DNA from 2 places in the Neobacillus sp. SAB-20_R2A genome. Region 1 is predicted to be linked to the other one. Evidence: predicted binding sites of a transcription regulator. Region 1 holds the regulator's gene; the other holds the start of a gene.
What was found. Region 1 encodes Rex, which represses fermentation and respiration genes when NADH is low (regulators of the CRP and FNR family bind a similar motif). Its sites were predicted from a motif close to TTGTGAAATATTTCACAA; they were not measured.

Region 1 (10,895 bases):
CAGGGAAGTTATCCGAATTGGACAAATCGGTTCTATTTGTCGGCAATGATCTGTCAATTCACCGTGAAAGAATAACAGAGAGACTTGGTACTCAGGCCGTTTTTTCAAGCATAACAGAAAACAATCCCCGTCCGTCCGAGCTGGCCATGCTGGGAAAAGACAAACAAGGGGAAGACGTACACACCTTTGTCCCTAATTACATTCGGTTAGCAGAAGCGGAAGCAAAGTGGTTAGAGGCGCAAGGGAAAACTTTATAAAGATAAGGATAGAGAAAGATGGAAGATTCTTATGTTTTTCGCTACATGAGGGAAGAGGATATCGATCAAGTATTAGAGGTTGAGCATGCATCATTTACAACCCCTTGGAGCAGGGAAGCATTTTATAATGAGATGCACAATAATAACTTTGCTGTTTATATCGTCCTCGAACATGAAAATAAAATTATTGGCTATTGTGGAGTTTGGGTTGTTATTGATGAAGGTCATGTGACGAATGTTGCGATTCTTCCTGAATACCGCGGCAAAAAGCTTGGGGAGATGATGATGCGAAAGCTGATATCCGTCTGCCGTGAGAGGGGTGCAAGAAGCATGACCTTAGAGGTAAGGGTAACGAATCATGTCGCTCAGTCTCTTTATCGCAAACTAGGGTTTCAAAATGGCGGAATCCGGAAAAATTATTACTCAGATAATTTGGAGGATGCGCTGGTAATGTGGGTGAATTTATGAAAAAAGATCAGTTGATATTAGGAATTGAAACAAGCTGTGATGAAACGGCGGTGGCGATTATCAAAAATGGCCGAGAGATAACGGCCAATGTGGTTGCCTCGCAAATCGAAAGTCATAAACGGTTTGGCGGGGTCGTTCCGGAAATTGCTTCACGCCATCATGTTGAACAGATCACGATCGTGATAGAAGAGGCATTAAAGCAGGCGAATCTATCATTTGCTGAAATTGATGCCGTTGCGGTAACGGAAGGGCCAGGTCTGGTAGGTGCCCTATTAATTGGCGTCAATGCCGCCAAAGCACTCGCGTTTGCTCATAATAAACCGCTTGTGCCGGTCCATCATATTGCCGGTCATATTTATGCAAACAGGCTGGTGACAGAGCTGAAATTCCCTTTGTTGGCTTTAGTGGTCTCAGGGGGCCATACGGAGCTTGTCTGCATGAAAGAGCATGGAAAATTTGAGGTAATTGGCGAAACAAGGGATGACGCAGCGGGTGAAGCCTATGATAAGGTTGCGAGAACGTTGAATCTGCCATATCCAGGCGGTCCGCATATTGACCGTTTGGCCCATGAAGGCAGTCCGACTATTGATTTGCCCCGTGCCTGGCTGGAGGAAGGCTCCTATGATTTTAGCTTTAGCGGCTTAAAATCAGCGGTCATTAATACGGTTCATAATGCCGAGCAGCGCGGTGAGACGATTGCTCCAGAGAATCTGGCCGCGAGCTTTCAGGAAAGTGTCATTGACGTATTGGTGACGAAGACCGTAAGAGCCGTTGCAGAATATGGTGTCAACCAAATATTATTGGCCGGAGGAGTAGCGGCCAATAAGGGGCTTCGAGCTGCCCTGGAAAAGGCATTTTCAGATAAGGCGGATGTTGAATTAGTCATTCCCCCATTATCCTTATGCACAGACAACGCAGCCATGATAGCTGCTGCCGGAAGTGTCATGTTTGAAAAAGGTATTAGAGGAGACTTATCATTAAACGCAATACCTGGATTGGATATTGAAACATATAACACCTGACCTTTCCTAACAAGGAAGGGTTTTTTTAAGCTAATAAGAAAGTATAAACTTTCTGTCGAAAGCTTTATACTTCCTTAACGCATAAGTGCAACTACGCCTCTGTCTTCGCCCTTAGGGGCTCGCCAATCGGCGAGTTTTCTTTATAAAAAAATCTAATTAAACGTTTGATTGATTTGGTTGATAAACTAATCAAACGTTTAATTGATATGGGCAATAAACTAATCAAACGATTGATTGAAAACGGCAATTGCTTAAAATATAGGCATTTTAAGAGTTAAACAAACATTTGATTAAATTTTGGCTAATATAAAAACAGCAATTTTGTGGATAAAATTTTTTTGAAAAAGTGGAAAATTCAAATGACTTGTGGATAATTCAGTGGGTAATGTTGATAATGTGGATAAATCGACATTTTTTTGTGGATAATGTGGAAAAGTTAATTGGATAACTGAAATAATGGCATTTACAATGTGAATAATTCTGTGGAAAATTAGGCCTTTTGGATTACAAGCACATTAAAAAACCGGACTCCAACAGTCCGGTTATCCACATTATTCTGCCAGTTCGGCCCATTCTTCCATTAATTCGTCAAGCTCAGCCTTAGCCTTTTCATTTTTTAAATTAATCTCTAAAACCTTTTCATGGTCCTGAAAAACTTCTGGCTCGCATAATTGCTGATCATAATTCTGAATCTCTTCTTCAAGCTCCGAAATGCGTTCCTCGATTTCTTCCAATTTGCGTTTTCGCTGGCGTTCCAGTTTTTTCGTTTCTTTATCCTGTTGATAACTGTTTTTTTCAGCAGGCTCTAAAGCAGAAACCTTCTTCTGGGAGGCAGTCAATGCAAGTGCCGTAAGTTCCTCCTGCTCCAGCTTTTTATCCACATAATAATCGTAGTCGCCGAGGTATTCAGTGCTGCCCTCGGGGCTCAATTCTAGTACCTTGGTTGCGATTCTGTTAATAAAATAACGGTCGTGTGAGACAAACAAAATAGTACCTGGATAATCAATTAAGGCATTCTCAAGTACTTCCTTGCTGTCCAAATCCAAATGGTTGGTAGGTTCGTCCAATATTAATAAATTTGCTTTCTCGAGCATTAGCTTAGCAAGGGCTAGGCGGGCTTTTTCGCCGCCACTTAATGACAAAACGTTTTTAAGCACATCGTCACCGGAAAATAAGAAATTCCCAAGCACTGTACGGATTTCCTTTTCCGGTTTTAGTGGATATTCATCCCATAGTTCGTTTAAGACCCGTTTATTGGAGGTTAGGTTGGCTTGTTCCTGATCGTAATACCCGATGGACAAATTGGTTCCGTATTGAATAGTTCCAGCCAAAGCGGGAAGCTTTTTAATAATTGTTTTTAAAAGTGTCGACTTCCCGATTCCGTTAGGGCCGACAAGGGCAATGCTGTCGCCTTTATACACACGAAAGGAAATATCCTCGGAAACCTTCTCTCCATCATAGCCGACAGCAAGAGAATCAACAGTCAGTACATCATTGCCGCTTTGCCGCTCAATTTCAAATGAGAAGGAAGCGGATTTTTCATCCCCTGATGGGCGGTCCATGACTTCCATCTTTTCAAGCTTCTTCCGACGGCTTTGCGCTCTCTTAGTAGTAGTGGCCCGTGCGATGTTGCGCTGGATGAAATCCTTTAACGCGGCAATTTCCTCCTGCTGCTTTTCATAAAGCTTCATGTCGCGTTCATAATTGGCAGCTTTCTGCTCAAGATAAGTGCTATAATTACCGGTGAATCGCTGAATCAGGCGGCGTGATAGTTCATACACCTCTGTAACCACTTTATCCAAAAAATAGCGGTCATGCGAAACAATTAAAATTGCGCCATCATAGCCCTGCAGATATTGCTCCAGCCAGGAAAGGGTTTCGATATCCAAATGGTTGGTTGGCTCGTCCAAAATTAAAATATCAGGTCTTGTCAGCAATAGTTTGCCTAGCGCAAGACGCGTTTTTTGTCCGCCGCTTAGACTTGAAATCATTAACGTAGTATCGGAAAAATTTAACCCATGCAATACAGAGCGGATATCGGCTTCATACTGATAGCCGCCTTGCTCTTTAAACTTTATTTGCAATTCATCATATTCCTTTAATACCCGCTCGTATTTTCCTGGGTCCCCGAAAACAGCAGGATCGGCCATTTGCTTCTCCAGCTTCCGGAGCGATTTTTCCATCGCCTGCAGGTTCTCAAAAACCGTCAGCATTTCCTCCCAAATGGACAAATTGGACTCCAAACCCGTATTTTGCGCCAAATAACCAACGGTAACATCCTTTGGTTTGATGATTTCCCCGCCGTCATGGCCCATTTCGCCGGCGATGATTTTCAATAACGTTGATTTCCCCGCTCCATTGCGTCCAACAAGGGCAACACGGTCACGGGTTTGTAATTCCAGTTTTATATTCGATAAAATAAGTTCAGCACCATAATATTTTTGTAGTTGGTTAACCTGTAATAAAATCATTTTTTTCACCTCTATTACCTTACGACTAGTTTACCGTATTACCCGAATGTCGGCAATGAAGTGAAGTTTTTAATGGTATTATAAAAAAATATACTGATAGTTCAAAGTTTCACACACATGGACATAAAAATATTGTATTATTTTTTGTAGGAGGATTTTTTTTATGGCTGAATTTACTCATTTTAATGAAGAAGGCCGGGCCAAGATGGTCGATGTCAGCGATAAGCCGGAAACGGCACGTACGGCAATTGCCCAGTCTAGCATAACAGTAAGCACTGAAATTTATGAAAAAATCACAAACCACGAAATGAAAAAGGGCGATGTCTTAGCAGTTGCCCAGATTGCTGCAGTGATGGCAGCGAAAAAGACATGGGATATCATTCCAATGTGCCACCCGATTCCATTAACAGGTATCAATATTAGTTTTTCGTGGGAGCAGGCCGGGCAGGAACAGTATACACTGCATATAACTGCATCAGTTAAAACCAAAGGCAGTACGGGGGTTGAGATGGAAGCGCTAACAGCCGCCTCTGTTTGTGCCCTGACCGTCTATGATATGTGTAAGGCAGTTGATAAAGGGATGGTGATTGGACCAACCTTTCTGGTGGAAAAAACCGGCGGCAAAAACGGTGATTTTAGAAGAGAAATCTAATATATCCATTAAAATTGAAGGGTGGGAGAAATATGTCCAATGAAACGATGAAAATACCACAGGCAACAGCAAAGCGTCTGCCCTTATATTATCGATTTTTACAAAACCTTCATTCTTCTGGCAAGCAGAGGGTGTCATCTGCAGAATTGAGTGAAGCAGTAAAGGTGGACTCGGCCACTATTCGCAGGGATTTCTCTTATTTCGGGGCCCTTGGGAAAAAGGGGTACGGCTATAACGTAACCTATTTGTTATCGTTTTTCCGAAAAACTCTTGATCAAGATGAATTAACAAAGGTAGCGTTAATCGGGGTGGGTAACCTCGGCACAGCCTTTTTACACTACAATTTTTTAAAAAATAATAATACAAAAATCGCTTGCGCCTTCGATGTGGACCCCGGAAAAATTGGCGGTTCGATAGGCGATGTTCCCGTTTATTCGATGGACGATATAGAACAGTATTTGATCGATGAAAATATTTCGGTGGCGATTTTGACGGTGCCTGCTCCGGTTGCTCAGCAAATCACAGATAAACTTGTGAAAACGAACGTAAAAGGGGTTTTAAATTTTACTCCAGCAAGACTGAATGTACCTTCATCGATTCGCGTGCATCATATTGACCTGGCGGTGGAGCTGCAATCACTTGTTTACTTTTTAAAGCATTATCCAAACGACGAAGTAGAAGAATAAATAATCAATGGGCTTCTCGCCAAAATGGTGAGAGGCCCATTTTTCGTTTTGAAACATTTTTCCTAAACAGATCACTATACAAAGGGAGTTGAAGCGGGTAAAATGATTACACAAGTAATTATTGTAATCCAATAGGAAAGGTTGGGATTAAAATGACAGAAACAGTTCGTTCAATCCCACGTCCGCTCGTGAAAATAAACCAGTGGACAATTGTTTTAAGTGTTGTGTTAACATGGTTATCCGGACAGGAATGGTTTTTGTTAGTGCCATTTGTTGCCGGTATGTCTGGTCTTTTATTCGGATTTAATCCGATTATGCAAATAGCAAAACTATTTTTAAGAAAGGACCCAAAGGCTTATATCCCTGAGGATTGGGAGCAGCAGCAATTTAATCAAAAAATTGCCGTATCGTGTTTGGGAATTGGATTTGTAGGATTCCTGCTGGGATGGAATGGTGTTGGCTATGTGGTCACGATTCTTGTCGCGGTGGCTGCCTTTGTGGCCATTCTAGGTTTTTGCATCGGATGCTTTATTCATTTTCAGTGGAACCAATACCGTTATAGAAGGGCGCACCAATAATGAAGAGGTCTGAATTATTCAGCCTCTTTTTTGTTTTTCTGCTTATATTTGACGCTTCCATATCCTTACATTTAAAATTAAATTGAAAATTATGAATTATCATTCATGAGGAGAGTGGCGTTTTTATGAAGCTTGTTTCCCAAGAGACAGAAGCAGGAGGAAAAAATTCTTACAGCTTTGATGAATTTCTCGAAAAACGTGACAACCTTGATTGGTACCGTGATGAACCTTTTTTACAAAAAGCGGTCAAGAAATTTACGGGTTCTCAGCACAGCCAAATCCACGAAAAACTATTATCCTTTTCACGAATAGTATCTGCAAAATGGAACCGGTTAGCCGAAAGAATTGCCAGACCGGAAGTCCGCCCCTATATGCTTCACTTTGATGCTTTTAATCATCGGATTGACCGGATTGTTCGTCCTCAAGAAGTTCATCAATTAGAGAATGAAATTTTCCAAGAAGGTCTTTTTTCCAGTAACATGACACCTTGGGAAAGCTTTGTGAAAAGAATGCTGATCCATCAGCTGGGTGAGGCAGGAGTGACCTGTCCGCTGACATGTACACATGGTTTAGTGGCTTTGCTTGACCAATTTCCGGATGAAGAATATCCAGAACTTCAAGATATATTACATCATACAAAAGAAGGGCTAAACGGCGAATTTGCCATTGGCGCTCAATTTATGACAGAAATCCAGGGTGGTTCTGATTTGCCGGCTAATGTTTTGGAGGCGGTTCCGGAAGGAAAATATTATCGTTTGTATGGGAATAAGTTTTTCTGTTCTGCGGCTCATGCCGATTATTCTGTGGTGACGGCAAAAATATCGGGAACTGACAAAGTTTCGACATTTATCGTACCATCCTGGCTTCCGGGGGATAAGGAGAAGGAGAAACGCAACGGGTACGAGATTAATCGGATCAAATGGAAGCTGGGAACAGCCGAGCTGCCAACTGGGGAGATTCAATATAAGGGGGCGCGTGCCTATCCAATCGGTCCAAAGGATAAGGGGATTGCAGTTGCAGTCGGAATTGTATTGACCTTGTCGAGACTGGAAATTGGGATTGCCTGTGCCGGGTTTATGCTGAGGGCCTCTCGGGAGGCAAACTTGTACAGTGATTTCCGAAGTGTTTTTGGAAAGAAGGTAAAAGACTATCCACTCGCAGCAAGCAAGTTGAAACGAATCCAGCATGCCGCTGAGCGAACGATGGCGGGGGCATTCAAAATCTATAATCTTTTCTTGCAACTGGATAAGCCGCTGAATCCAGGAATTAAATCGGACCATCCAATTGAAGTTAGGAAAAAGTTATTTAATCTGCGTGAACTTGTCTTGCTGCAGAAAATCTGTGCAACGAATGAGGGAGCGGAAATTTTACGGGAGGCTATCTCCGTGTTTGCCGGCCATGGAGTGATGGAGGAATTTTCGTCGCTGCCGCGTATCTTCCGCGATGTGGTCGTAAACGAACAATGGGAGGGTCCGCGTAATCTGCTGTTAACGCAAATTTACCGCGATTTAGGCAGGGTTTCTGATTGGTATTCACCTGCCGAGTTTGTGGCCAGCGTTCTTGAGGGAGCCGCTGCGGAGACAATTAAAAAGTTTTCTGATCAGATTGAAGACCTGCTGGGGCGGCCTGTTTTAGGCGAAGTAAGCGAGGCCTCGATGGAAGCCGCTGCCGAATGGGATTTATTCTGTGATTCATTCTTTAAAATTTATCAGCAGACTGCGCTAAAGGAAATCGAAGATTAATAAGAATGAGGCTGTTTAATGTGACAGCCTCATTTTTTCATTTGCCCCTTATACTTAAAATGAAAAACAATCATCTTTAAGGCTGATCCAAAATCAAAGGTTGCGAGGATGACCAAAAGGTAGCTGAAGAAGCCCCAGCCATTGTTTTGGACATCATCGATAGCAAAATAGGTGAACAGGACACCAAGTATTAAATAAATCAAACCGGAAAACAAAGGTGAACGTCTCATAGAAATCCTCCGATAAAGTTTTGAACTGCCTCTGCCTCACGCATCAGCCGCTCAATGTCATCCTTATAGACCGACTGAACAAGGACGACCATCGTGTTCATGGATACATGGGCGAAAATCGGCACCAGGATGCGTTTGGTTTTTACATAAAGAAAAGCAAAGGTAAAGCCCATCGCCGAGTATATCAGCAGATGCTCAGGCTCCATATGGACAAGCGCAAAGACCACCGAGCTGATTAGGGCAGAAATAAAGAAATTAAACCGTTTATAAAAAGCCCCAAAGATAATTTTTCGAAACACAATTTCTTCTAAAATAGGGCCGATAATACTCGTTACAAGAATGGCCAAGGGAAAGGCATTAATGATCGTGAGGATTTCCTGTGTATTTTTAGAGCCCAATTCAATCCCAATAAGGCGCTCAATGATGGCAGCCGTATATTGGGCAAATAGGGCAAGGAAAACCCCAAAAATCGCCCACTTTATCGAATGACCGATTGAAGTGTTTCTTTCACTATGGCCCCCAGGCTTCATTTCTTTTCTTAGGATAACAAGAATGATGAGGAAGGCAAGGGTGAAACTTGTGATCAGCCAAACCGGTACCACAAATTCCTGCCTCCATCCAAAAAGGCGAAATCCAAACATAAATGCAGGAATCCCGGCAAAGCTGGAAAGCTGCATGGCAATATAAACAATAAGGACAATCCAGTATTCCTTTTTCAAATCAAAACTCCTTTTCCATCTATTTTTTCCAATCGAAATGTAATCAATCACTATTCTTCATTCTACCTTTAATGACAAATTAGTTTCAATTTTGAATGCCTGCTTTGAAAAAATTGAATAGAAATATGGATTTTATCCATACTTTATAAGGTGGAAAAAAAGGGTAACTTTTTTTAATAAATTTTATGCATCAGACTTGCAAAAGATTTTTAGATTGATTATTATAATAATTGTGTTAGCACTCATCATAGTCGAGTGCTAATAAATGACCGAATAACACATATTTGAGGAGGTTGTTTGAATGTTAAGACCATTAGGTGATCGCATCATCATCGAACTCGTTGAATCAGAAGAAAAAACTGCAAGCGGTATCGTATTACCGGATACAGCAAAGGAAAAGCCTCAGGAAGGAAAAGTTGTTGCTGTAGGTACTGGCCGTGTGCTTGACAATGGCGAGCGCGTAGCTGTTGAAGTTTCTGAAGGCGACCGCATCATCTTCTCAAAATACGCTGGTACTGAAGTGAAATACCAAGGTACTGAATACTTAATTTTACGTGAAAGCGACATCCTTGCTGTAGTTGGAGAATAAGAAAAATAACTAGCTTTAATTATAAGAGGAGGTTTTTTAACAATGGCTAAAGAGATTAAGTTTAGTGAAGACGCTCGCCGCGCAATGCTTCGCGGTGTTGATACACTTGCAGATGCAGTTAAAGTTACTCTTGGACCTAAAGGACGCAACGTGGTTCTTGAGAAAAAATTCGGTTCACCATTAATTACAAATGACGGTGTAACGATTGCAAAAGAAATCGAATTAGAAGATGCTTTTGAAAACATGGGTGCAAAGCTTGTTGCTGAAGTAGCAAGCAAAACAAACGATGTTGCCGGTGACGGTACAACAACTGCAACAGTTCTTGCTCAAGCGATGATTCGCGAAGGCTTAAAGAACGTAACTGCAGGCGCTAACCCAATGGGCATCCGTAAAGGTATCGAAAAAGCAGTTACTGCTGCTGTAGCAGAGCTTAAAGCTATTTCTAAACCAATTGAAGGCAAAGAGTCGATCGCTCAAGTTGCCGCTATTTCTTCTGATGACAAAGAAGTTGGCCAATTAATCGCTGAAGCAATGGAGCGCGTTGGCAACGACGGCGTTATTACAATCGAAGAATCTAAAGGCTTCACTACTGAATTGGATGTAGTTGAAGGTATGCAATTTGACCGTGGTTATGCTTCTCCATACATGGTTACAAATACTGACAAAATGGAAGCTATCTTAGACAATCCATTTGTATTAATCACTGATAAGAAGATCACAAGCATTCAGGAAATCCTGCCTGTTCTTGAGCAAGTGGTACAGCAAGGCAAGCCATTATTGCTAATTGCTGAAGATGTTGAAGGTGAAGCACTTGCAACTTTAGTACTGAACAAGCTTCGCGGTACTTTCAATGCTGTTGCTGTTAAAGCTCCTGGCTTTGGTGACCGCCGTAAGGCAATGCTTGAAGATATCGCTGCTCTAACTGGTGCTGAAGTGATCACTGAAGAGCTTGGCCGTGACCTTAAGTCCGCAACAATTCAATCTTTAGGACGCGCTGCTAAAATCGTTGTCACAAAAGAAAACACAACAATTGTTGAAGGTGCAGGAAGCACTGAAGCAATCCAAGGACGTGTGAACCAAATCCGCGTTCAATTAGAAGAAACTACTTCTGAATTCGACAAGGAAAAATTACAAGAGCGTCTTGCTAAATTGGCTGGCGGTGTAGCAGTTATCAAAGTTGGTGCTGCAACTGAAACAGAATTAAAAGAGCGTAAGCTTCGTATCGAAGACGCATTAAACGCAACTCGTGCTGCAGTTGAAGAAGGTATCGTATCCGGTGGTGGTGTTGCCCTTCTTAACGTATACAGCAAAGTGGCTGAGCTTCAAGCTGAAGGCGACGAGCAAACAGGTATCAACATCGTTTTACGTGCGATGGAAGAGCCAGTCCGCACAATCGCTACCAACGCTGGTCTTGAAGGATCTGTTATCGTTGAGCGCTTAAAGCATGAAGCAGTAGGTACAGGCTTCAACGCTGCCAGCGG
Region 2 (19,787 bases), 1.7 Mb from region 1:
GGAAGGAAAAACAATCGTCGGCGGATTACTAGGCGGGCTGATTGGTGTTGAAACAGCCAAAAAATGCATTGGCTGGACGCGCTCGACCGGTGATGACTTTGTTTTGCCATTGGCCGTTGGAATGATGATTGGACGAATTGGCTGTTTTTTAACAGGCCTGGATGACCACACATATGGGACCGCCACGACCTGGATCACCGGGGTGGACTTTGGGGACGGAATAAAGCGGCACCCCACACAGCTTTATGAAATAGCTTTTTTGGGTGCTCTTGCCTTCGCACTTTTTCAGCTAAAGAGAAATAGTATCGGCTGGGAAGGCTTGCTATTTCAGCTGTACATGCTTGGTTATTTAACGTTTCGGTTAATGATTGATTTTATTAAACCAACCCCGCACCCATATTGGCTTTTAAACAATATTCAAGTGGCAAGCTTGCTGGGGATCTTGTATTACATATGGCTCATTAATAAAAAACAAACAGAGAAGAGGAGAGAAATCCATGCCTAACCGGCCGTATTTATTTTATGAATTAACAAACAGCATTTGCTCAACCTGTCTTCGTAAAGTGGAAGCCAAGGTCATCATTGAAAATGAAAAGGTTTATTTGGTTAAGCATTGTATGCAGCACGGCAGGGAAAAGGTTTTGATTTCAACAGACGTCGATTATTATAAGTGGTGCCGTGAATTTATTAAGTCCTCGGAAATGCCATATCGCTGGAATACTCCAATTAAATACGGCTGCCCTTATGATTGTGGCCTATGTCCGGACCATGAACAGCATAGCTGTTTGACATTATTGGAGATTACCGAGCGATGCAACCTGAAATGCCCGATCTGCTATGCGGATTCCTCGCCGCATAAAGGGACCTTCCGCAGCATAGAAAAAATAGAATTTATGCTAGATAGCATTATTAAAAATGAGCGTGAGCCTGATATTGTCCAAATCAGCGGTGGCGAACCAACGATTCATCCGCAGTTCTTTGACATCCTGGACATGGCAAAATCACGGCCGATCCGGCATATAATGGTGAATACAAATGGGCTCCGAATTGCCAATGACAAGGAATTCGTCAAGCGCTTAGCCTCGTATTCTCCTGGCTTTGAAATCTATCTTCAATTTGACAGCTTTGAAAAAGGAGCATTGGAGGAATTAAGGGGAGTAGATTTACGAGAGATTCGTCAAAAGGCGATTGACCATTTAAATGAATTTAATATATCTACTACACTTGTTGTCACCTTGAAAAAGGGATTAAACGACCATGAAGTAGGAAAAATTATTCAATACGGTCTGCAGCAGAAGTGTGTCCGCGGGGTGACCTTTCAGCCTATTCAAGCAGCAGGTAGATTGGAGGAATATGACCCTTCTGTTAACCGCTTAACGCCGAGTGAAGTGCGACAAATGATTATTGACCAATCGAACGTTTTTGGATCAAAGGATATAATCCCCGTCCCATGCCATCCTGATTGCCTGGCAATGGGCTATGCCTTAAAGCTTAATGGGGATGTGACGCCGCTAACAGGATTAATCGATCCTAATATTTTGCTGGAAGGCGAGCGCAACACCATCGTTTTTGAACAGGACGATAATATTAAAAATATGATATTTAAATTGTTCTCCTTGAACCATTCTCCGGATTCCTCGGCCTTGTCCTTGAAGGACTTGTTATGCTGCCTGCCAAAGGTGGCAATGCCGGGAGAAATCGGCTATGACAACGTCTTCCGGGTGATTATTATGCAGTTCTTAGATGCACATAACTTTGATGTCCGCTCCGTAAAAAAATCCTGTGTCCATATCGCCCATCCGGATGGCCGGATTATTCCGTTTGATACGTACAATTTATTTTATCGGGATGAAAAGGAACAAGAATTGAAGAAAATCCAACAGGAACTGGAAGAACGAACATTCATAAAATAGTAGTTTTGATCATTTAAGGGGGGAATAGGCATGAATCAAAATCAAGGGAACAATTCAAAGGATGGGAGTTTAAAAGACCTATGGATTGGGATTGGCATCACCATCGGTATTTATCTTCTAGGGTTATTGGTTTTGTTAGTTTTCTCCCCGATGTTTTTTGCTTATCTATGTATAGCCGCCATTGCCTTGATTGTGATTCCAATCATTTGTTTTACAAAGGGAAGGAAGCGGATGGGCCAGGGGGCATTGATTGGTCTCGGGATTAATATTCTATTATTTACAGCTTGTTTTGGGATCCTGATTTCCGGGATGGGTGGTTTATAGAATGGTAAAAGCAGGTGCTTTTTATAAGGTACCTGCTTTTACCATTCATTTATATTGGTTTTGCAACATAGTTATAAATTAATGTGGAAAGCTGGGAGGGACTGCTAATGGATGATCGTTTATTTCGAAATGCAATGGGGAAGTTTGCAACAGGGGTAACAGTGGTGGCAACAGAGGTGGATGGCAAGGCTCACGGGATGACGGCAAATGCGTTTATGTCTGTTTCGCTCAACCCAAAACTTGTTGTCGTATCAATTGCGGAAAAAGCATCTATGCTTGAAAAAATAAAAAAGTCCAATACATTCTCGGTCAATATCCTGTCGGCTGAACAGCAGGAGTTGTCGATGATTTTCGCGGGGCAGCTGAAGGAGCATCGGGAAGTGGTATTTGACCGGCTTGGCGGGGTGCCTGTTATCGCCGGGGCACTGGCGCAGGTTGCATGTGAAGTAACAGCTGCACATGTGGAAGGGGACCATACACTATTTATAGGCAGGGTAATTGAAATTTCCATTGAAGAATCCAACGCCGAACCGCTTATTTATTTTAGCGGGAAATACAGGTCTCTAGCAGAATAGGATATAAAAAAATGGATTAAGCCAGCCTAAATCAAAACTGTTTGATTAGGCGGCTTTTTTTCTTTGGATAATTTACCCAATTTGATATCATGGTTTTAGCATAATAATTTATTATTGTGAGAGGAGGAGGAAGATGACATTAACCATTCTGATCTGGGCGGTGGCAAGTGCTTTTATCGTGCACGACTTTGAAGAAATTATTGTTATGGAAGGCTGGCTAAAGCGGAATGAGAAGGATATCCTAAAGGTCCTTCCGCAAAGGTTCCACAACTACTTCATCCGGGTGTTTCCAAGGCATACAGCCGGTTTTGCTTTGGCTGTATTAATTGAGTATATTGGTATTTTGATAGTGGTTATTGTTGCGATGAGCGGGGAAGCAAAGGATTGGACTTTGATAGGAATTCTTTCGGTCGTTTCCATTTTGTTTATCCATTCCTTTACCCACATTGGCCAGGCTATCATTCTTAGAAGATATACTCCTGGTGTAGTCACTGCCGTTCTTATATTGATCCCGTTTTGTCTATATTTCTACCAATTTGCCTTAGAGATTGAGGCCATTGATTGGCCAATGATATGGATCAGCATCCCAGTTGGCGTCATCTTAGTGGTTTTCTTTAATCAAGTAGGGCTAATATTGGGGAAGAGACTGGAAAGATATTATTAAATCTATGAGAAATTTAAATTTTTTATTAAAAATAGGTAAATTCCCAATTCTCGGATTCGGCTTCCGAAATATATCTGCGGATTTTTAAGGGATATCTGCGAATTTTGAAATATATCTGCGAATTTCCAATTATATCTGCGAATTCCTGAATTTATCTGCGAATCGTTATTATTGGATAAACCCATACAAAAAAAGTGCCTCAAATCCCCGATTGAGGCACCTCCCGTATATTAAAACTATACCCCTTTATAAGCTTGACGCAGGATTTCCATCAGTTCTCTAGTTAATGGACGCTTCGGATTGACGTTTGTATCAGGATCATGAAAGGCATGTAAGGCCATCTCGGCAATCTTACTTTCGTATACAGGCTGGCTCACACCGCATTCCTCGACGCTTAAAGGCATATCGAGCTCTCTTGCCAAACTAATTACCGCTTCAACCAAGCTTTCAATACCTTCTTCTGTTGTCCGTGCCGGAAGCCCCAGCATTTTTGCCAGCTCAGCATAACGTTTATCAGCCTTATAATACTCATAACCGGCAAATGGCGTAAATTTCGTCGGCTTCACCGCGTTAAAGCGAATAACAAGCGGCAAGAAAATCGCGTTTGCGCGGCCGTGAGCAATATTGAACTCGGCGCCAACCGCATGGGCAAGGCTGTGATTAATTCCTAAATAGGCGTTATTAAATGCAAGGCCCGCAATCGTGGAAGCGTAATGCATTTTCTCGCGTGCCAGCTCATCAGAACCGTTACGGTATGCCCTTGGCAAATACTCAAATACTAGCTGAATGGCCTTAATAATCTGTCCATCTGTAAAATCATTGGCAACGACTGAAACAAAAGCTTCAAGAGCATGTGTTAAGACATCCATTCCGGTGTCTGCCGTGATTTCCTTCGGAACAGTCATCGAGAACTGTGGATCGATGATCGCCACATCTGGTAAAAGTTCAGGGTCGGAAAGCGGGTATTTAATATTCGCTTTTTTATCGGTGATGACAGCAAAGGAGGTAACCTCCGAACCTGTTCCGGAAGTAGTCGGAATCGCGATAAACTTAGCCTTCTCCCGAAGCTTCGGATAAGTCACAACTCGTTTTCTCGGATTAAGAGTCTTAAGTTTCAAAGTGTTAAAGTTTGCCTGAGAATCCTCGTAAAATAACCACATCGCTTTTGCTGCATCAAGGACAGAACCGCCTCCTAAGGCAATGATCATATTCGGTTTAGCGTGTCTCATCAATTCAGCACCCGCCATGACCGTTTCGATGCTAGGGTCAGGCTCCACCTCAGAAAACACCTCATAGTGGACAAAATCAGGTCGTTTCGTTAGAAAATGGAGCACTTTATCGACATAACCGTTTTTCACCGAACTTGGGCTTGTGACAATAAATGCCCTTTTAATATCCGGGATGATTTCCAATGCCTGAACAGAATTCTTACGATAATAAATTTGTGGCGGTGTCCTTAAGATTTGGGCGTTATTATTGCGTTTGGCGACCTTTTTAATATTAAGTAAATGCATGGCCCCGACATTCACTGAAACCGAGTTTCCTCCATATGTGCCCGTGCCAAGGGTTAGTGTCGGCAGTAAATCGTTATAAACGTTTCCAGTTGCCCCTTGGGCGGATGGAGTATTGATTAGGATCCGTCCTGCTCTCATTCTCATCGCGTACTGTTCAACAATCTGGTCATTAGCCGTATGAATGGAAGCGGTGTGGCCGAGTCCACCGTATTCTAATATGGCTTCTGCCAGGTTAAAGGCTTCCTCCGTACTATTTGCCTTATAGCAGACAAGGACAGGGCTTAGTTTTTCGCAGGAAAGCGGATATTTCGGTCCGACTCCTTCCAACTCGACTACTAAAACCTTGGTATCAAATGGAACTTCGATTCCGACCATTTGGGCAATTTTAAAGGCTGGAAGGCCGACAATCATCGGATTGAGGAAGCCGGTTTCTTCTTTTATCGCTAATTTTTCTAACTGTTTCCTTTCCTCCTCATTTAAAAAGTAACAGTTATTGGCAATCATTTCCGTAATGACTTCAGTATAGATTTCTTTATCGATGATTAATGCTTGCTCAGAGGCACAAATCATTCCATTATCATAGGTTTTTGACATAATCAGGTCTTGGACAGAGCTCTTGATATTGGCAGTTTTTTCGAAATAACAAGGTACGTTGCCTGGTCCGACACCAATTGCCGGTTTGCCGGAACTATATGCGGCTTTCACCATGCTAGAACCTCCCGTCGCAAGAATTAGCGATACTTTTGGATGCTTCATTAACATATTGATACCATCTAGAGTGGTAGTTTCCATCCATTGAATACAATTTTCAGGAGCGCCTGCACGGACAGCGGCTTCTCTCAGAAGTTCAGCTGTGAACCTTCCCGAATTCTGTGAAACGGGGTGAAAGGAAAAAATAATCGGATTTCTTGTTTTCATAGAAATAAGAGATTTATAAATGACAGTGGATGTGGGATTTGTCACAGGCACCAGCGCGGCGATGACCCCGACAGGTTCGGCAATTTCATAGCTGCCCTCATGCTCGTTTTCACTGATAATGCCGACCGTTTTCAGATTTCGAAGGGTGTGATAAATCATCTCTGTTGCAAACATATTTTTCGTGATTTTATCTTCGTAAAGGCCTCGATTCGTTTCCTCAACAGCCATTCTGGCAAATTTATCGTGGTTCTCGAGTGCAACAAGTGCCAACTGCTTGACAATTTCATCGACCATTTCCTGCGTAAAGCTGCGAAACTCCGTAGCTGCCTGAGCTGCATTAGCTGCTAATCGGTCAACACCCGAGACTGTTTGCTTTTGCTGTAACATTTTTTCTTCCACTGCCATTGATTGTTCCTCCCTAAAATCATTATTGTGAAATGTTGAACAATAGGAAATTAATATTTTCCTTACGTTCAAAATATAGCAATCGTAAACCAAGAAATTTGTAGAATTATGCGGCGAAAGTTGGGGAAACACTTATAAATAGAATAGTTTCAAAGAATGTTCATAATTGCTATTTTTGAAGTGGAAAACTCTCAATATTTTTATTTTTGGAAAATTTTGATACTATATAATGTATAAAGTCAATCATAAGAGGGGAGTAAATTAATGATTCTGCAACTAGAGGATGTTTCGCTCAAACGGAGCGACAAATGGATTTTAAAAAATGTTAATTGGCAAATAGAAAAAGGGGAGCATTGGGTTTTATTCGGTTTAAACGGTTCTGGTAAAACGGCCATCCTAAATCTGCTGAACGCCTATAATTTCCCGACAAAGGGAAAAATTAATGTTTTAGGAATGGAGTTTGGGAAAACCTATCTTGCTGAAAAGCTGCGCAAGCAAATTGGCTTTGTTTCTTCCTCACTTCAGGAAAAATTTCACCCGGGCGATAATGCCTTTGAAGTGGTACTAAGCGGAGAATTCGCTTCCATTGGTCTCTATGAAGCTCCCACAGACGAAATACGAAGAAAAGCCATTTCCTTACTTGAGGAGCTTGGCTGCATCGATTATGCTAACAGAAATTATGAAACTTTATCGCAAGGGGAGAAACAGCGGGTGTTAATTGCCCGCGCGTTAATGGCTGACCCGTCTTTGCTGATTCTCGATGAGCCAACGAACGGTCTGGACTTTATTGCCCGTGAAAAACTATTGGAATCAATCGAGACAATTGCCAAAAACCCAGGTGCACCAGCGATTATTTACGTAACGCATCATGTTGAGGAGATTCTACCTTTATTCAATAAAACGTTATTGCTGAAGGAAGGGCAAGTTTTTGCATCTGGGTGGACAAGCGAGATGTTATCAAGTGAACGTCTCACCAACTTTTTTAATCTTGATGTTCAAGTTACATGGGAGAATCAAAGGCCAATGTTATCAAAATTACAAGCCTATCCCCCAAAAATCGGTTTACCACAAACATGAAAAGATGACCTTATTAGTAAATCTAATAAGGTTTTTTATTTTTAAATTTGGAGAAAATCGGCTTTGGGTTTGCTAATTTAATAAAGCATAACTTAGTATGTTCAATCATTTTATGTCTCATTTTTCGATTAAAGTCTCAAGAATCCCACACCTTGGACAACCATTTTCATATTTTAAAATAAGGAAATAAGGGAGGGGATTTCAAAAATGAAAAAATCAAATAAATCGGACAAAAATGATTCTAGAAAAAGTGTTGATTCTAGAAATTATGATTGTGTAAGCCATGATAGTAAAGAAATCGAATCAGAAGATTATGAGTGTAGAGATAATGATTTTAGGAAATCTTATGCTAGCCGTTGGGATTTTCAACAATCTGATGAAATTTGTCAATTGGAGGAATCCACTGAAGAGTGGTATGAATCCAATGAATCCGATGCTGATAGTGATGAGTATGATGATTCTAACAGTCCTCAGGGTGAGTCAGAAGAGGACAATCCTGAAATAGAAGAAATGATGAGGCAGACGCAAGATCGTTTGTTTCGTATTCCTGTGTTTTTAAGTAGACCCAATACTTTAAATGCTGCCCAAGAAGCGTTTATGAGACGGTTAATCTTTGAAATAAGAAAGGAACTGCTGTTTCCAAGGACATTGCCAAGAAATGAACAATATCCGGAAACTGTTTTGGAAAATATCAGGCGTGTGATTAACTCGAGTTACGGCTTAATTGCGACAGATTTAAAACAATTGGAAGTCGATGTTTTGGGAACCAATACGGGCAGGTTCCCTACTCCGATTCGGGAATGGCTAGGATCGGAATTCTTACAAATAGAGCCAAGCATGGCGTATCAGCGAGGGCTGCCGCTTCTCCTTATAAGAGAAACGGGAGTTCAACAAACAGGATTATGGAGCCCCGGGATTGCACCTTTTTTAATCTTTTTGGAATGGAATCCTGCTAGACCATTGGATGAGTTTTTCAATAGCAACCAGTGGAAAGAGGTATTAAAGAACTGGGCATGTGAGGTAAGAAGCGGCTATTATAAACAAACTGATCCAAAATTTAGATACTAATTAACGAATATGCTATGAGGATCCTTTATAACAAAAAGTAAGAAGGTCATTACGTTTGATGACCTTCTTTTTTACCTTTTAATAATAGTCATGGGGGATTTCCCACTCCTGTGTTGTTTTTACAAGCAAGCCCGTCTTGGAGTGCCGAAGTCCTTCCAAAGAATAGGACCTGAAATATGATGTTGGTTTACAAAAAACTCAACAAAATTAAAATCATTTAAAATAAGTTTGTGCTCAAAATCCAGCTCTGCACCGGCACCACCTGTTAACACAAAATCTGTACCTCTACCAAGAGTAAATGTTCCGTCATTGTTTTTTCTAATAAACTGTTCATCATATCCATGCAAATGACTAACAAGAACTTTCTTCACACAGTACTTTTGAATTAAATCGAAAAACCTTTGACCGTCAGGCGAATCCACCGGAAATCCACCTGTCCAGTCACCGATGTTTGGTTGTGCATGCATAGCCAAAGTGGTATTACGTGGACTTTTTCTCAATCGCCTTTCGAGATAATTTAATTCTGCATCGGTAAATCCGTATGTTGCATTTACTGGACTGTGAACATTATTCAATGCAATACAACGAAAATCCACTTGAGGAATATCAATTACCCAATGCACCTCTCCGATAGTGGATTGGAAATTTTTTAGGTTACTTTCTAGTAAAAAAAGCTCATCATGATTGCCCACACAAACAAACATTGGAATATGTGGAGCAATTCTTTCAACTACATCGACAAAGTGCTGTAAGTAAGCAATTTCACCTGTGAAAACTGTATCTCCCCCGTGAATAATAAACAATGGGTCTAGTTCAACAGCCTTTTTTAGAACATTCTCAAATTCGCCGCTCATTGTAAAACAATTATCCTCTGGTCCCCTACCTCTACTATCGCCCATAAAAATAAAATTAATGGTTTCTCTGGAATTTAATCCTTGGATTCTTCGTTGCAGTAATATTTCAGAACGTTCATGAAGAGTTAGCTTCATAGATTAGTTCCCTCCCAATAATAAAATCATAAAGACCGAACTTATTTTATTTATATGAGGGAAACTAAAGATGGATTGGACATGTTTTGTGTGAGGCTGCTGATATAAACGCAAATAGTTTAATTTAAAAAGTCGGTTATTCGCTTGCAATATTCCTCTTTTGGATAGGTATGATACAAGCCGCTCGACAAGCGGACAGGGTCGCCGAAGAAGTACCGTTCATACTGGGTTTGCCTTGTGCCAAATGAGCTCATCGTCAGGTCCCAGGCTAATCGAAAAAGCTTGACACGGTCCTCAGCATTTTTTCTAGAGCCTTGCAGATAGGATTCCAAATCCTGTTTTATAGGGGAATTAAAGTCCTTTTCAGTCGGCAAGGTAACCATTCCACTCGCGCCAATTAATTGAATGATTTCGCTGAATCTAGGATAAATTTTTGGAAAGACATTGCTAGCGACTTTAAGAGGAATGAGGCTTGGTCTCATATAACCCCACTCATCCAATTCCGCCTCTTCCTCAGATTTGAGCAGCAGCGCCCTCATCGTTTCAAGTCCGATGATGATTTCTGAAAGTTTTTCTTGAATATGCTGATATCCGCAAACATTGATTGTATCCGAAAGGGACTCGGCAAGTCCCAATAGAAATTCTGTTTTCACAACCTGTCTAGTGATGGCCTGGTGGTAGGCGTGATGGTAGAATGAGCTTTTCTCCATGAATTCATTTGCTGCATCGACATTTTCGTAAAAAAAGACTCTTTCCCACGGAACCACCACGTTATCAAAGACTAAAATCGTATCCATTTCTTCGTAACGCGAGCTGAGCGGATAATCAAAGACTGACTCACCGCTTACAAACGACTCTCTGCAAAGAAATTTAAGTCCATTCGTATCAGAAGGGATGGAAAATGCATAGGCATCCGCGTCATTTGTCACTCCGCCGGCTGAATAAACTAGAACTTCATCCGTTAAACCGCCTTGGGTCGCTAACAGGCGAGCCCCCTTGATAATAATTCCCTTTTCGTTTTTCCCGACAATTTTGGCGGCAATTGGTTCTTTCGATTTTTCAAAGTTGATTTGCGACCGGTTAACCTGGGGAGTTATAAAGGTGTGGGTAAACGAGAGATCTTGATTCCTTGCCCTTTCATATAGGGAAATAATATTCTCCGGAAAGCAATTCTCACTCCCTTTTAAAAATAAGGCGGAGGAGGCAAAGGCCATAACGACTGAATTCATATAATCCGGACTTCTACCCATCAGCCCGTTGGTATGCCTGGCCCAAATTTCGATCATGATCCGCCTTCTTTTTAAATCCTCTTTCGTCCGTGGCTGTAAATAAGATAGCCCAATCCGCTCTTCTGTCTTATCGGATAAAAAGGTTAGCTTTTCTTTCAGGGGCGAATCAAACTGCAAATCATATAAAGATGCTTTGCTTTGAAGAAGACCTCTAAATGCAGGATGTTCAGAAATTTTCCCTTCCAACCGTTCTCCATCCAGCCAAATTTCCTTGTTTAAACAATCCATACGTTCGATAAATTCTTTTCCGTTAATTGCTCCCATTTGACCACTCCCTAAAATATGGAGCATTAAAAAGTTTTGTAATTTATTTTATTGGGAAAGTGGTTGTCCTGCATGGGTTATCCAAACAATTGGACGAATTTGGGTATCGATGGAAATTAAAGTGGGCGATTATCCAAAAACAGGAAGAAAGTGGTGTGTAAAAAGATTGTAATAAGGACTTTAGTAGAATGTCTACAGTCCCTTTAAAATAATATAATGAAAATTGAGAAAAAGAGAAAGGGAGAGGTTGAAACGATGAAGAAGAAGATTTTTGGAAGCGTTTTATCTGTTACTTTGGGAGCATCCGTTATATTTAGCGGAGGGATTTCAAAAAGCAGTGCTGCACCTGTGAACAAGGAGTACATAGTAATTTTTAAGGATCAATCCCAGCTTCCGGCAGGATATGAAAAAATGATCAAGGACGCCGGCGGAAAAGTGACAGGGAAACTGGATAAGTTGGGGGCTGTTGAAGTAAGTTCAACAAATACTGCTTTTTTGGACAAGGTGAAAAAATCGAGTCTTGTTTTGGATGCAGGTGAAGAAAATATAGTTTACCCAGAGGGTGCTGCTATACAAGAAGCCGCGGAAGTTGGAGGGACTTCTGATACAGCTGATTTATATGAACATCTTCAATGGGATATTAAACAGGTAACCAATAATGGGGAGTCATGGAATTTACCAGGAGGAACTGGAAAGCCAGTTTCAGGAGAAGAGATTGTGGTTGGTGTAATTGATACAGGTATTGATTATAACCATCCAGATTTAAAAGCGAACTATATTTATGGAAAATCATTTGTGCCGGGATATTCGAATGCGATGGATGAAAATGGACACGGCACGCACGTGGCTGGTTCGATTGCCGGGAAAGGAAGAGTTTTAGGTGTTGGACCAGACCTGAAAGTGGCAGCCTACCGTGTCTTTGGACCAACTGGCGGTGCTGAAACTTCCCATATTGCAGAGGCCCTAATGACAGCTGCAGATGACAATGTTGATGTTGTCAATATGTCCCTTGGCGGTTACGACTGGTTTCAAGACCCTGAGTATGTAACTAAAGATGTTGTAGCAGATGTTCGCTTATTTAATCGTGCTATTCAATATGCTATTCAAAAAGGAGTAACTGTAGTTGGTTCCGCAGGTAATAATGGGCTTGATTTAAGCAGTCCAGGCCAACTGTCGGGAGATGATAAAGGCGCAACACACCGAAGCCCGAGCAGTCAAACGATGATTCGGGTTTCAGCCGGCGGGGCTCAAAAAAATCTAGCATTCTATTCAAATTATGGAGTAGGAAAAATTGATGTGATGGCACCTGGCGGGGATTTGGGACCAAATTATGATCCTGCCACTGGAGCAGGAAGAGAAAATTTTTATCTGTGCCTAAGTACAATTCCTGGCGGTGGATATGGATATAAAGCCGGCACTTCCATGGCAGCGCCAAAAACAGCAGCTTTAGCAGGAGTGATCATTGCCAAGTACGGAAAAGACAAACTCACACCAGCACAGGTTAAACATATCATCCAATCTTCGGCAGAAGATGTGTTCAAACCAGGTTATGATGAAAAGGCTGGATTTGGATTAATAAATGCGGTTAACGCACTAAATCAATAAAAAACAAAGCAAAGAAGCGATCAGTGGCGATCGCTTCTTTGCTTTGTTTTTTTCACTACAGTGAATCTGAATTTTTTAAATAAAAACATAAATGTGAAGGAATTTTAAGGGTGCTTTTCCATAATTCTCAACTATCCGTTGCCCAATATTAAATCTATATTAAAAAAGCAAATGTATAGACCCTATTTTTACAAAGTGTCGAATTCTTTTTGAACATTTAGTGACAAATCTTCTGAATGGGTGTCTTTTAATAATGTTTGGTATTAAGATAGTTACTGATGATGTGATGTAAATCACAAACTAAAAATTTTTTTAACATGATATTTTTTAAATAAAAGAAAGGGGTACTAGCATGAAAGTAAAATCGGCTTTGTTACTGCTTGTTCTCACTATTGTCACAGTGCTTACAGGATGTGAACCACTTATGGTTCTTGATCCTAAAGGGCCGCAAGCCGAAAGGCAAGCCCATGATATTTTGTTATCTATTGGGATCATGTCGTTCATAGTAATTGTAGTTTTCGCTATTTTGATTTATGTGCTAATTAAGTATCGTGCCTCAAAGGCAAGCCCAGATTATGAACCGCCTCACATTGAAGGAAATAAATGGGTTGAGCTAATTTGCGTCGGTATTCCTGTCATCATTGTCACTTACTTTTCAATCGTTTCTGTTCAAAGTAACAATATTGTCGAAGCAAAACCAATAAAATATCAGGATAAAGATCCTTTAGTCATTTATGCATCTTCATCTGACTGGAAATGGCATTTTAGTTATCCTGAACAAAATATTGAAACGGTCAACTATTTGTATATTCCAACAGACCGGCCGATCGAATTTAAGCTTTATTCTTACGGACCAATCACCAGCTTCTGGATTCCACAACTTGGCGGTCAAAAATACGCTATGTCCGATATGGTGACGACACTGCACTTAGCTGCAGATGAACCGGGTGAAATGATGGGCCGTAACGCGAACTTCAGCGGTAAAGGTACTGCTGAAAATACGTTTAATGTAACAGCAATGTCTGAAAAAGATTTCGATAAATGGGTAAAAGACGTTAAGAAAACGGCAAAACCTTTATCAGAGAAAAAATTTGATGAGTTATTAAAACCAGGACACCTTGGACAAATGACTTTTACAGGGACTCATTTAAAATTTAGTCCAGCACCAGAACACGATCATAGTCCTTCCGCAAAACCAGAGGAAGGTCAAACTGACCACTCAAAAATGGAAATGGAAATGGATATGTCAGATCACCAAAATCATGAGTAATTGTTAAAAGGTTAATGAAACGAATTATTGAAAAAATTAATCTCTCGAAAGGAGTTAATAAAGGATGGAGTTCTTTGAACGTTTTGCCATACCAAATCCAAGTCTTGCAATCTATGCATCTATGGTAGCGATTGGCCTAACAGTGGTTGCCATTATTGCAGGCCTAACCTATTTCAAAAAATGGGGATATTTATGGCGCGAATGGTTAACAACAGTTGACCATAAACGGATTGGGATTATGTATTTACTCTCTGCCTTAATTATGTTATTCCGCGGCGGCGTGGACGCGATTATGCTGCGTGCCCAGCTGGCTGTACCTGATAATAAACTGCTTGATCCTCAGCATTACAATGAAGTTTTCTCAACACACGGGGTTATTATGGTCATGTTCATGGCGATGCCATTTATCTTTGCCTTCATGAACTACCTTGTGCCGTTACAAATTGGCGCACGTGACGTGGCCTTCCCTAGATTAAATGCAATAAGCTTCTGGCTATTCTTCTTTGGTGCGATGCTGTTTAATATCTCTTTTGTTATTGGCGGATCTCCTGATGCAGGATGGACTTCTTATTTCCCGCTCGCAGGGAATGATTTCAGCCAACATGTCGGAACGAACTATTATATGATTGCGATTCAAATATCCGGTATTGGATCACTAATGACCGGTATTAACATGATTACAACAATCATGAAAATGAGAGCACCTGGCATGACCTTAATGAAAATGCCGATGTTTACATGGTCTGTTTTAGTAACAAACCTTATTATCGTAACGGTTTTCCCTGTCATTACAGTTGCGCTTGCGATGGGAACCATGGACAGATTGTTCGGAACTCACTTCTTTGCAACGACAAATGGCGGTATGGATATGCTCTGGGCCAACCTATTCTGGGTTTGGGGACATCCTGAAGTTTATATCCTGATATTACCTGCATTTGGTATTTACAGTGAGGTGATCTCAACCTTTGCCGGCCGGAACCTTTATGGCTATAAATCAATGGTTGCATCCATGGTTATTATCTCAGCACTATCCTGTATGGTTTGGGCGCACCATTTCTTTACGATGGGGCAGGGGGCAGTTGCAAACAGCTTCTTCTCCATCACAACAATGATGATTGCCGTTCCAACAGGTGTTAAGATCTTCAACTGGTTATTCACTTTATGGAAAGGGAAAATTCGATTTACCGTTCCAATGTTATACTCTCTAGGGTTTATTCCGCTATTTGTAATCGGCGGGATGACAGGGGTCATGCTAGCGATGTCAGCTGCTGACTATCAGTACCATAACACAATGTTCTTAGTAGCTCACTTCCATAACACAATTATCCCGGGTGTAGTATTTGCTATGCTTGCTGGTCTAACCTATTATTGGCCAAAAATGTTTGGCTTTATGTTAAATGAAAGAATTGGGAAATGGTCATTCTGGACGCTTACGATCGGATTCTGCTTAGCGTTCTTCCCAATGTATATTACTGGTTTAGATGGTCAGGCACGCCGTATGTACACTTATTCCGAAGCAACAGGTTATGGACCATTAAATATGGTTTCATTCGTTGGTGCAGGTGTTATGGCCATCAGCTTTGCATTGATTGTCTATAATGTTTATTACAGTGTTCGTTATTCACCAAGAAACATTGGTGCGGATCCATGGGATGCACGTTCGCTTGAATGGGCAACACATACTCCAGTACCGGAATATAACTTTGCCATCGAGCCTCAGGTTGCTTCTAGTGAAGCATTCTGGGATTCTAAGAAAAAAGGTCATGAGCTGTTCCCGGGTAAAGTGGAAAAAATTCATATGCCAAATAACAGCGGAGTTCCATTTATTATGGGCGCAATCTTCTTTGTGTTAGGATTTTCGCTGGTCTTCTCCTTATGGATTCCGGCAATTCTTGCACTAATTGGAATTTTGGCATGTATGGCTCTACGCTCATTCGAACAGGACCACGGCCGATATATTTCTGTTAAAGAAATAGAAGAAACTGAAACAAAACTGCGAGGTGCTAAATAATGAACGTCGATCACTCGCTGCCATTAGAATATGGTACAAAACAAAACGGACTGAATATTTTTGGCTTTTGGGTTTTCCTTGCAGCTGAAATTATGCTGTTTGCTACACTGTTTACCTCTTACTTTACGTTAGAGCATAGAACCGGAAGCGGTCCAAGTGGTACAGAAATTTTTGAAATAGCTCCGGTTATTATAGAAACACTTTTGTTATTAACAAGTAGTTTTACCATTGGACTTGGCGTTCACGCAATGCGTCTAGGACGCAAAAAAGCAATGATGACCTTCTTTGTGATTACACTTCTTCTTGGTCTAGGGTTCTTAGGTTTTGAAATTGACGAATTCATCACCTATATCCATGATGGTGCAACATTGCAGACTAGCGCATTTACTGCCATGCTAATGACTACATTAGGTACTCACGGACTACACGTTACCTTTGGATTATTCTGGGGAACAGCTATCCTTTTGCAAGTGAAAAAACGCGGCATAAAGCCTGAAACGGCGAATAAATCCTTTATCTTTTCACTTTACTGGCATTTCTTGGATGTCGTCTGGATCTTCATCTTCAGCTTCATCTATTTGAAAGGAATGATGTAAGATGAGCGAATTATTCCCACGAAAACAAATAATTGGTTTTGTCTTTTCCTTAGTCCTAACGGCAGCTGCTCTGGCAGTCTATTTCTTGAAACTCTCCTTTGCACAAGGAATGGTTGTCCTAGTCGCCACTGCATTTGTTCAGGCTCTTCTGCAGCTTGTTGTGTTTATGCACGCTGGCGAATCAGAAGATAAATGGGTAATTTATGGCAAGGTATTTTTTATGATTGCCATGGCCCTGATTACTGTTTTTGGAACATTACTCATTTTCCTTTGGGATATGTAGATAAATGAAGAAAGGGAGCGTCTTTTACAGACGCTCTCTTTTTCCTAACGCATAAATTCAACTACTACTCTGTCTTTGTCCTATCGAACTCGCCAATCGGCGAGTTTTTATTTTGCTAATAAAAAAGTATAAACTTTCTGTCGAAAGCTTTATACTTTCTTAACGCATAAATTCAACTACGCCTCTGTCTTCGTCCTATCGGACTCGCCAATCGGCGAGTTTTCATTTATCTTTTTACCAAATATAATCTCGGTTTCATTGGCATTGTCGGGATTTCTAATCCCTTATCCGTCTTTTCTACCATTTCCTCAGTCGCGATAAAAAACATTCCCATCAGAAAGAACATCACCGCTCCCACAATGGTACCAATCCCAATCCCGGTGACCGGCATTAAACCGCTTACAATTCCGTATAAAAAAATCATGATACCTGTTAGTAAGGTAACACTGCCGGCCCATTTTGTTGCATGTAATATTTTCATTCGCGTATTCATCATTACGACCTCCTTGGGATGGGGATGATTTACACTTCCAAAACTCTTATACTATATATTATTCACCGAGTTCACAAAATTGTCAAAACTTTGTTCACAAAATTGTCAAAAAATATTTTAAATTTGTCACAAATATGTGGTATATGTTCGTGAAGACAAAAAGGATTCAGTTACACGACTGAATCCTTAAGGGGGAGAATTTACAAATTCAATTCTTGTGATGGTTCACCATTAAGATTCATAATACGAACGGTTTCTGGTTTTATCTCCAGAAAAATATAGTTCGGATCGTCAGGGCCGTTGAACCATTGATTAAATGACTCTTCCCAATATTGTTGTTTCAGCTGAGCAGAATCATTAACAGCGGTAGTTCCGGATATTTCAACATAGGAATCAGTTTGTCCTTTTTTTTCATAGCCTAATAAAACAGATACGTTCGGATTTTTCTCAATTTCCCCGATTTTTTCAGTATCCCTTTTTGTTGGTGTATATAAGGTTAATTCGTCGTTATAAAAAGTCATATACCGGGAATGGGGTTTATTATTTTCAACTGTCGATAGAATGCCCGTTTTGTGGTCTGAGATAACCTTCTGGACCTTTTCTTTTAAATCTGAATTTGTCATGAAAATCTACTCCTTTAAGTGAAGTACTCAATTTTTGCTTCAGGGAAATAATTATGGATATATGAACCCAAGGTATCTTTGATATCCTCTTGCTCTTGGTCGGTATACACGTACTTTCCAATCCCGTAGCGTCCCCATTTCCATTTCCGTTTCGACTCATCCAATTCCAATTTCGTCATTGGATAGTTTTTTTCTATGACCTTTTTTGCCGGTTTGGTAAAGCGATGTTGAATCAGCTCGAAGGTTAAGTCCTTTTTCGCTGCATTTGGAAGTTCGGCCTCTAATTTTTCAAACATTTCCTTATAGCCTTCCTTCCAACCGTCATGTAAATAGATAGGGGCGATTATAAAACCTAATGGGAATCCTGCATTCGCAACTTTTCCGGCCGCCTCAATTCTTTCTTGTTGGCGGGAGGTGCCTGGCTCAAAATTTTTGATGATATAATCATCGTTCATGCTAAACCGAAAGCGGGTTTTTCCATTATGTTTGGCATCGAGCAAATGGTCGACATGGGCAAACTTTGTGACAAACCGAAGCTTTCCATATTCAGATTCACCAAAAAACTCAATCGCTTTTTTTAAGGTGTGGGTTAAGTGATCCACACCGACGATGTCCGAAGTACAGGATGCTTCAAATCGTGTCGGTTCCGGAGCACGTTCCTTCATATAATTCTCGGCTGCTTCAAAAATATCATCAATGTTGACATAGGTGCGGATATAGGGTTTACTGCCCATCGTCGTTTGCAAATAACAATAATGGCAATGACCCATGCAGCCAGTCACAAAGGGAATCGCATATTCTGCTGAAGGTTTGGAGGTATCAAATTTCAGCGTTTTTCTTACTCCGACCACGAGTGTTGATTTGGCGACACGATACCTTTGAAAGTCATTCTCTCCGGGTAAATTTCGAATTTGATTATGGGAGGTGGTTTGCCTGATCTCAATCCCCATATTTTCAAATTTGGACACAAGCTCTTTTCCAAGTGGATAGGTCAATGCATCGGGTTCTACGTAGACAAGTTGAGGGACAAAGGGTTTAACCATAATAACCCTCGATTTCTGTGTAGCCGAATGCTTCCTGAAAGGCATTTTCCGCCTCGGAAGAAGAGCTAAAAACCGCTACTTCATCATTTAATGGATAATAGGTTTCATAAACAAACAGCGCCAAATCACCTGGTGACTCGGGATTTTGAACAACCGCTGCTTCTTGGACATTGGCCACATCCTGTGCATGAGGATTGCGAATAATTACATATACTATTTGTCCCGGTTGAAAGGATTGAATCGACATGGTTTCATCCTTCCTTTCCTAAATGTGGTTTATTAACATATCCATGCTAATCCTTCATTATTTTCTCCAAATTAGAATAAGTTATTTCTATTAAAAAAATACAAAAATTTCCCATTTTGTGAAACTATAATGACCTTTCCTTCGTCAAATTCAATGCTGTAAAAAGCAATAGAGAAATAGGGGGAAAACTAAATGAAGAAATTTTTATTACCATTCGCAGCATTAACCATGACTATTGGTCTTGCTGCATGCTCAAGTAATGACGAGGCAAAAACGACAGAGAAGGAAAAGAAAAAAACGGAGGAAGCAGTAGCACCCAAGACGGATGTAAAGAAGGAATTAGTTAAATTCTATACGGAACTAGGTAAGAAAATTAACGCAAAAGATGTGGCTTTAGATACATATGTAGCGAAGGCATCCAAGGAAGACGCAAAGCCGGAAGACCTACCAACAGTTGAGGATAAGGCAAGTGCAAGTGCGGCTGCAGCAGCCATTGCCGATGAACTGAACGGCATTCAAATTCCAGCAGAGTTGAAGGACCATCAGTCAGAGCTTGAAGCCGTTATAAAAGAATTTGCAGCATCCTACCAAGCAAAAGCTGATGAATTGAAAAAAG

Region 2: the regulator Rex is predicted to act here: its motif matches at 6,339-6,356, upstream of adhE (bifunctional acetaldehyde-CoA/alcohol dehydrogenase).

What each region holds. Positions count from the first base shown of each region.
Region 1 is NZ_CP145895.1:248,790-259,684, forward strand. It holds gene tsaB (tRNA (adenosine(37)-N6)-threonylcarbamoyltransferase complex dimerization subunit type 1 TsaB) at 1-257, shown strand, start outside; gene rimI (ribosomal protein S18-alanine N-acetyltransferase) at 276-725, shown strand; gene tsaD (tRNA (adenosine(37)-N6)-threonylcarbamoyltransferase complex transferase subunit TsaD) at 722-1,747, shown strand; gene V5M37_RS01395 (ABC-F family ATP-binding cassette domain-containing protein) at 2,299-4,218, opposite strand; gene moaC (cyclic pyranopterin monophosphate synthase MoaC) at 4,382-4,870, shown strand; gene V5M37_RS01405 (redox-sensing transcriptional repressor Rex) at 4,903-5,556, shown strand; gene V5M37_RS01410 (DUF4395 domain-containing protein) at 5,709-6,134, shown strand; gene V5M37_RS01415 (acyl-CoA dehydrogenase family protein) at 6,260-7,876, shown strand; gene V5M37_RS01420 (YdiK family protein) at 7,906-8,106, opposite strand; gene V5M37_RS01425 (lysostaphin resistance A-like protein) at 8,103-8,825, opposite strand; gene groES (co-chaperone GroES) at 9,127-9,414, shown strand; gene groL (chaperonin GroEL) at 9,457-10,895, shown strand, end outside.
Region 2 is NZ_CP145895.1:1,937,979-1,957,765, forward strand. It holds gene V5M37_RS09655 (prolipoprotein diacylglyceryl transferase) at 1-505, shown strand, start outside; gene V5M37_RS09660 (radical SAM protein) at 498-1,913, shown strand; gene V5M37_RS09665 (hypothetical protein) at 1,944-2,237, shown strand; gene V5M37_RS09670 (flavin reductase family protein) at 2,345-2,812, shown strand; gene V5M37_RS09675 (HXXEE domain-containing protein) at 2,946-3,476, shown strand; gene adhE (bifunctional acetaldehyde-CoA/alcohol dehydrogenase) at 3,713-6,313, opposite strand; gene V5M37_RS09685 (ABC transporter ATP-binding protein) at 6,578-7,390, shown strand; gene V5M37_RS09690 (hypothetical protein) at 7,598-8,458, shown strand; gene V5M37_RS09695 (metallophosphoesterase family protein) at 8,578-9,447, opposite strand; gene hpaB (4-hydroxyphenylacetate 3-monooxygenase, oxygenase component) at 9,567-11,000, opposite strand; gene V5M37_RS09705 (S8 family peptidase) at 11,256-12,605, shown strand; gene qoxA (cytochrome aa3 quinol oxidase subunit II) at 12,958-13,875, shown strand; gene qoxB (cytochrome aa3 quinol oxidase subunit I) at 13,940-15,886, shown strand; gene qoxC (cytochrome aa3 quinol oxidase subunit III) at 15,886-16,482, shown strand; gene qoxD (cytochrome aa3 quinol oxidase subunit IV) at 16,484-16,765, shown strand; gene V5M37_RS09730 (hypothetical protein) at 16,992-17,258, opposite strand; gene V5M37_RS09735 (pyridoxamine 5'-phosphate oxidase family protein) at 17,459-17,881, opposite strand; gene splB (spore photoproduct lyase) at 17,896-18,924, opposite strand; gene V5M37_RS09745 (transcriptional regulator SplA domain-containing protein) at 18,917-19,171, opposite strand; gene V5M37_RS09750 (hypothetical protein) at 19,364-19,787, shown strand, end outside.